DNA from 3 places in the Paenibacillus sp. 01T47 genome. Region 2 is predicted to be linked to each of the others. Evidence: riboswitches for the same ligand, from Rfam matches in the RefSeq annotation. Region 2 holds a riboswitch; each other region holds the start of a gene.
The links. Region 2 has a riboswitch for cyclic di-AMP ahead of AC1DOV_RS06220 (C40 family peptidase). Riboswitches for the same ligand answer to the same signal wherever they lie in the genome.

Region 1 (2,267 bases), on a different contig from region 2:
AGCATTTTTAATGGAATAACCTGCAGGAGGCTTGGGCTGCCAATCGCCATTAGGCAATATTTGCCCGCCTATGAATTCAGTTCCGCTGAAATTTCCTGCAGTTAGAAAGGCAATAGCTTCTTTTGCTTTATCTGCATCTGATAGCTGTTCCCCCTCAAGCTTCAAGTTCCAAGCTACGACTTTCCCGCTATGCATATGTAGATAAACATATCCGCTGCCGCCGCCTACGAATTTAAGATCAACCTGAAACGTATCTGTAGGAAACATGGGGTCATATTTATCCGTATATGCTTTGACTAGCTCATATTTAGATAAGTAGCCATTCATAATTTTATCGGTTTGATGTACGGCTTTAGCCGATTTCACCTTCAAGCCTGTTTCTTTTTCAACAAATGCAGACGCCTTATCCTCCGCCGCTGATTTCGCAATGACCTTGGTATTCATTTCGCCAGATGAGATAGCCGTAATCATTGGAACGATTTGTACGGCCCCATAAATAATAAAGCAAGCAACTGCTGCCCATATAAATCGTTTCCATTCATTGGGTTTAATAGAATCAATCATAGTTTCACCTCAACTGTCTTCATAATAAATAGCTCATTTTATTACCTTAACATATGAATCCCTAAATTATCCAATGAAAATGACCGTTTGTTTTCAAAAAAATGCGAAATAACGATGTCCAGCAAGCTAGCTATGTGCTGGTTCGTCCCATTGCCCTAATTTGAGCTAATATCGTCCTGTTTGTCATAAACGTCACCTTTATATCAGGAGTGCTTAGGGATTATAATCGTTATCGTCATACTAATTGCATAGCATAGCCGAATTTCCTAAGGAAATCGGGGGAACCATAAAGTTGTCTAAATGGATGAGCCTGCTGAAAGCAAAGCAGTTCAACATTAGATAGCATGGGGTGAATTTTAGCGGTGAAGCATCGTCTTCTTCCGCTGAATAGGGCTGCCTGTCCAGGCCCGAATCCGTCAGCTAACCTCGAAGGCGTATTGGAACAGGACTCATCGCACGAGCACTTGAGTTTCCAGTGCTTTTTTTTATGCTTAAAAACAATAAATGACAATATGACATAATCAAAAAGAAGGGAAATGAATGAAGGTTAGTTGGAATGTTTTGAAGTGGTCACCCCCGCGTATTTTGGTAAGTGGATTCGCTCTTATTATATTGCTGGGTGCCTTATTATTATCCATGCCTTTTGCATCGGTAAGCGGTGAGAGATTGCCTTTTATAGATGCGCTGTTTACGGCAACTTCGGCAACCTGTGTAACAGGGTTAGTTGTCGTTGATACCGGAACTTATTTCTCTATATGGGGTCAAATCATATTAATGTGCCTGTTCCAGCTTGGCGGACTCGGATTTATGACGATGGCGACGCTGGTAGCGCTCGTACTTCGCAAGAGGATTTCGCTGCGTGAGCGGCTTTTGCTGCAGGAATCCATGAACCAGTCGAGCATGGAAGGCATCGTGCGTTTGATTAGACGCGTTATTGTGTATTCATTGACAATAGAGCTTATTGGCGCTGCGTTGTTTGCTTCGAGGTTTGCATTTGATATGCCGCTGGGCAAAGCGATTTATTTTGGAGCCTTTCATGCGGTTTCATTGTTTAACAATGCTGGTTTTGATATTTTTGGGAACTATCGCAGCTTGACCTTATACGTTTCTGATCCAGTCGTCAATATTGCAGCTATGATGCTGATCATTTCGGGCGGACTTGGCTTTGTCGTTATGTCGGACCTGATGGAGTTCCGCAAAAACCGCAAGCTGTCGCTGCACAGCAAGGTCGTGCTATCTATGACAGGAACACTTATTGCAGTAGGGACACTCGTCATATTTATTTTTGAATTCTCGAATTCGAAGACACTGGGCTCTCTGGACTGGGGCGGGAAAATTTTGTCCTCGTTCTTCCAGTCGGTAACGCCGCGGACGGCAGGAGCCAATACGCTTGATTATACGGCTATCCGGCAAGCGACGATGTTTTTCACCATTATATTAATGTTTATTGGCGCCTCGCCCGGCTCGACGGGCGGCGGCATCAAAACAACAACCTTTGCAACGCTGGTCGGCGCTGTATTTGCAATGATTAGAGGACGAGAGGACATCGTTCTTTTCCGTTACAGATTAGGCAAAGACAGAATTTTTAAAGCACTCACGATTACTTTGATCTCTTTATCGCTTGTCATTATTGTAACGATGATCTTGTCGATGACGGAGGATCAAGCTTTTATAAAGCTATTGTTTGAAGCGACATCAGCATT
Region 2 (2,267 bases):
GCAGCAAAAAAGCAAAGGCCACTAATGCTATGATCGATGGCAGTGTGAACCCTAACCAAGCCACTAGTCCGCCCAATAACCCAGCCCTAACTATCCCTATACCGATCCCAACTTGACTGCTGGCTGGTCCGGGTAGAAACTGACATAAAGCAACGAGGTCTGCATAACTACGTTCATCCATCCATTTACGGCGACGAATATACTCATTGTGAAAATAACCCAGATGGGCTATCGGACCCCCAAATGAGGTTAGTCCTAGTTTAGTAGATACAGCTAGTACCTCTACCAAAGATGCGATTGTTCCTCTTTTCAATCCTATAACCTCATTCCATTACTCATGTTATTTACATTGTAAGCTTGCGAATTATTGGCTTACAACCCTTTAACAAATACTTAATAAATGGTTACATAAAAAAAACCACCTCGTAAGGTGGTTTTTAAAATCATTACACATTATTTAGACTCCATCATCGCAGCAAATGTATCTTCTGTTACGACACGCCTTGCTGTTACATAACGTTTTGCGTAATAAGAATCGTTAAGATTTGTAATCGTAACCCCTTTGCTTGTAGAAGAATGAGCAAATTTCCCATCCCCAATGTAAATGCCCGCATGAGAAACGCCTTTGCCGCTTGTGTTGAAGAACACAAGATCACCCACGCGTAGTTCATCTTTATTGACCTCTGTGCCTGTGTCTGATTGCGATTGAGATGTTCTAGGCAGCTTAACATCAAATTGATTAAAGATATGTAGAATAAAACCCGAGCAGTCAAACCCTTTGCTCGTTGTGCCTCCCCATTTATAAGGAGTTCCAACAACCTCGCTAATGGAATTCGTAAGCACTGACTTGTCCGACTTATCTGCAAGCACGCTTCCTCCTCCAGTAAGCAGCAGCAAGCAGGATAACAATAAAATAAAACCCTTCTTCAAAACAACTTCTCCCTTCGGTGCCTACGAGGTTAGCTTATGGGTTCGGTTGAAGATCCCTATGCTTAAAAAAATACATTAAGCAATTCACCCTAGGTGGTTCCCCCGTTTCCGATATACAGAACTCGGCATGTCAATAAACCTTATAGTATCGTTAAATTCGATTGTTTTTACCATAATCCTGCAATTGGTTTATTAGAATACTTTCATTTTTCTTCATTATTATTATTTATTTAGCTGTTCACTACATGATTTTTGTCAAAGGTGCTGATTTTTTTGTAATTAAAATAGATGAATTTCCAATCACATTTTCAAAATATAACGGTTTAAACACAAAAAAAGAGTATCCGTATTTTCATACAGTTACTCTTTCTAGTTAAGCAAGTTTCGCCAAAATATCGACCTTCTGCCAAGAACGTCTCCTCCATCTGTAGAACATCAGTAATGCTCTTATCCATTCATCGATTGAAAAGGCCAGCCATATTCCTACCAACCCCATGTCGAACACAATCCCGAACACGTATGCCAGCGGCACACTAATCCCCCACATGGATACTAACCCGGCAGCAACAGGAAATTTCACATCTCCAGCCGCATTTAGACAACTGATAAGCACCATGTTGCAAGCCCGAGCCGGCTCCAGCATAATCGATAACAACATGAGCTGCTTGCCTAACAATATAATTTCCGCATCATTAGTAAAGAGGCTGAGCAATAGACCTGAGAAGCTATAAATACAAATACCAAGCGCAAGCGAAATGACGAACGCCAGCTTCAAACTTTGAATACTGGATCGATAAGCATCATCCTTCTGATGGGCTCCAATCAGATGTCCAACAATAATTTGCGTTCCTTGACCTATTGCCATTGAAAAAACAAAAACAAAAGAAGTTATGCTCTGCGAATAAATTTTTGTCGTTAACGCTGCCGTACCGATCAGCGTGACTAGATATGTGATTACAACCTGTGAAAGATTATAAGAAACATGCTCACCTGCCGAAGGAATACCTAGTTTAAATATAAGGCCAATATTTTTTCTTTGAAACTTAAATGGACTAATCAAGCCAACCTTATACTCCAAGCTTCGAATACATAAAATCAAATAAGCGATCATCCCTATGGCACGGGTTAGCCACGTGGATGCTGCTACTCCTTCTACGCCTAAATTAGGTAAGCCGAAGGGCTCCATCAGCACCAGATAATTTAAAGTAATATGCAGAACATTTATCCCCAATGCGATGAACATCATTTCTTTCACAATACCGCGGCATCGTAAAATAGTACCTAACGTCATGCTTATTGCTGTGATGAAGACGGAGCTGCCAACAATCGATAGATAG
Region 3 (2,267 bases), on a different contig from region 2:
GCTCATTATTCAGAAGCCCAATGTGCATATGTTTCTAATGAACGAGAAGCGAGCTATGTTCGGACAGGTTGATAAAGGCAGTGTTCAGAAATTTTTAGTGCAAGCGCAAATCGATAATTTGAATATGGCGATTTCAGAGTTCAAAGTGACCATCGTTGATCCTAATGATAAGGAAACGACAATCGACAGCCGCAGCCAGGATGATGATGATTTTAAAGAGTTCGTCGAAAAAGACACCTTTTGGTTCAGTTCCAAGCTCGTTTCCTACGATTTTAAAAATGCTGGAAAATACAAGGTACAGTTTTGGATGCAGCAAAAAAACAACGATCCACAGCTCATTTCTGAAAAAATCGTTACTGCAAAATAAATCTTTTTTTCGATTGCCCAAAGGGGCTGTTCTCATGAACAGCCTCCTTTGTCTATTTCTGCCGCTCTATCTGGAGCAGCAGCTAGGCTGTCTGAATCTACGCTTATTCACGAGTGATATAGATGAGATTTTTCTAATTTATGAGGAGCAAAATGGTGAAATACCGCCGTTTACGGCACTTTAAGCTAGTCCTTGCGATATAGCGCCTAAAGGACAAATCGGTATATTTTACACAACATCCACATAATTAATGAAATTGACTCCATGTATTTAGTTAGAAAGCACTACTATGGCGTGTTTATATTACAGAAAGAACGGTTTAACGAAGCAAATTGTCAAAAGGTTACATGAGAATTATTAGAAATTGCCACTAAAGGCAGGAGATCATTGAAAATAATCGAATATTTCTCAAAGCAATAAAAAAACTGCCTAATTCCCTATTGGGATACGGGGGAACCACTTTGGGTGAATTGATTCCGACGTTTGAGTTTTTTTCAAACGCCCGAGGAATCATAGGGAGCCTTCAACCGAACCCCACAGCTAACCTCGTCGGCATTGGAAGGAGTTTCACAATTGAAGAAGATTACCGCATTAATCCTGGGTCTCGTTCTCGTGCTCGCTTTTCAAGCGGGAAGCGCTTTCGCTGACTCAAAATTGAACGGAATTGTTAATGATCTTATTGGCACTCCGTACAAAAGCGGCGGAACGTCGTCGAAAGGTTTTGATTGCTCCGGCTTCACGAGCTATGTGTTCGAGAAAATGGGCATTGAGCTTTCACGTACTTCTGGTTCGCAAGCAAAAGAAGGTACAAAGGTCGCTAAGGCTGACCTCATTGCGGGAGATCTTGTGTTCTTCGACACAGTTGGCGGCAATAATAGCGCCATATCCCATGTTGGCATTTACATTGGAGATGGCAAGTTTGTACATTCATCCTCGAGCAGAGGCGTTGTAACTGACAAACTTAACTCCGAGTACTATGAGGGACGATATGTAACTGCTCGTCGTATCATGGATGCTGATTCATACCAAGCCAACGTTGACGTAAAATAGAGCAGCCTAATCCCTCTTCTTGAGGGTTGAACGGGTAGACTCATCTAGCAAAGCCGCAGTTTTTTGTCCTCTGACGACAAATGACTTGCGGCTTTGCTGTTTCATTCCAGCTGGAATGCGGCCGTTCAATGTTGCGCTTATGGAAGGAGCTATCACTGATGTATTTGTTTATTCACCGCAAGGATTTGCGTATTGCAGATTTGCGCGCTTTTGATTATTTGAAGAAAAAAGAGAAACAAGGCATTCATTTGCTAATCATAGATCCCGTTATTACAGGAGATGGCCGTTTAACTAGTCATAGCGGCCGGAATTTCATGGCGCAAGCCGCCTCGCTTCTGCACAACTATTCTAATGCAGGAAAGGAACTGCATGTGCTTTATGGTAATCCTGCTGCGATCACCGAAGCTCTGCTGCATGCGCATCCTATTGATGAGGTTATTGTTCATACAGACTATACGCCTTACTCACGGCAGCGAGATGAGCAGCTTGGGCTAATCACACGCAGCCTTGGCCGCCGCTGGATGTCTATTGCCGATTCACCTCTTGCTGATCTAGATGCTTTCCCGGCATTTGCTCGAAAAATGGATCCATACAAGGTTTTCACACCCTTTTATCGCAAGTGGAGCAGCTTTATGCTGGAGTGCTATAGCCCAATGAGTGAAACGACGATTCATGAGCTTGCTACCTTAAGCGAAATTAATGCCAAGGTTGCGCAGTCCTTCGCTTTGCCCGAATCCGTTTCATGCGCCCTAGGCGGCACAAACGTGCAAGGATCGTCCAAAGGATTATCCAAGCTGGAACGGTTCGTACGAGAACGCCTTGCCTCTTATTCGGAGAGCAGGGACGCCTA

Region 1: linked by a shared signal. The riboswitch ahead of AC1DOV_RS12460 (TrkH family potassium uptake protein) and the one ahead of AC1DOV_RS06220 (C40 family peptidase) in region 2 are both predicted to bind cyclic di-AMP.
Region 3: linked by a shared signal. The riboswitch ahead of AC1DOV_RS30990 (C40 family peptidase) and the one ahead of AC1DOV_RS06220 (C40 family peptidase) in region 2 are both predicted to bind cyclic di-AMP.

The regions. Positions count from the first base shown of each region.
Region 1 covers NZ_JBFTPA010000005.1:98,428-100,694, forward strand. The annotation lists gene AC1DOV_RS12455 (CPBP family intramembrane glutamic endopeptidase) at 1-564, opposite strand, end outside; cyclic di-AMP (ydaO/yuaA leader) riboswitch at 810-1,014, shown strand; gene AC1DOV_RS12460 (TrkH family potassium uptake protein) at 1,105-2,267, shown strand, end outside.
Region 2 covers NZ_JBFTPA010000002.1:475,169-477,435, forward strand. The annotation lists gene AC1DOV_RS06215 (chromate transporter) at 1-319, opposite strand, end outside; gene AC1DOV_RS06220 (C40 family peptidase) at 454-930, opposite strand; cyclic di-AMP (ydaO/yuaA leader) riboswitch at 934-1,068, opposite strand; gene AC1DOV_RS06225 (MATE family efflux transporter) at 1,304-2,267, opposite strand, start outside.
Region 3 covers NZ_JBFTPA010000026.1:42,277-44,543, forward strand. The annotation lists gene AC1DOV_RS30980 (hypothetical protein) at 1-367, shown strand, start outside; gene AC1DOV_RS30985 (hypothetical protein) at 402-551, shown strand; cyclic di-AMP (ydaO/yuaA leader) riboswitch at 784-937, shown strand; gene AC1DOV_RS30990 (C40 family peptidase) at 941-1,417, shown strand; gene AC1DOV_RS30995 (FAD-binding domain-containing protein) at 1,576-2,267, shown strand, end outside.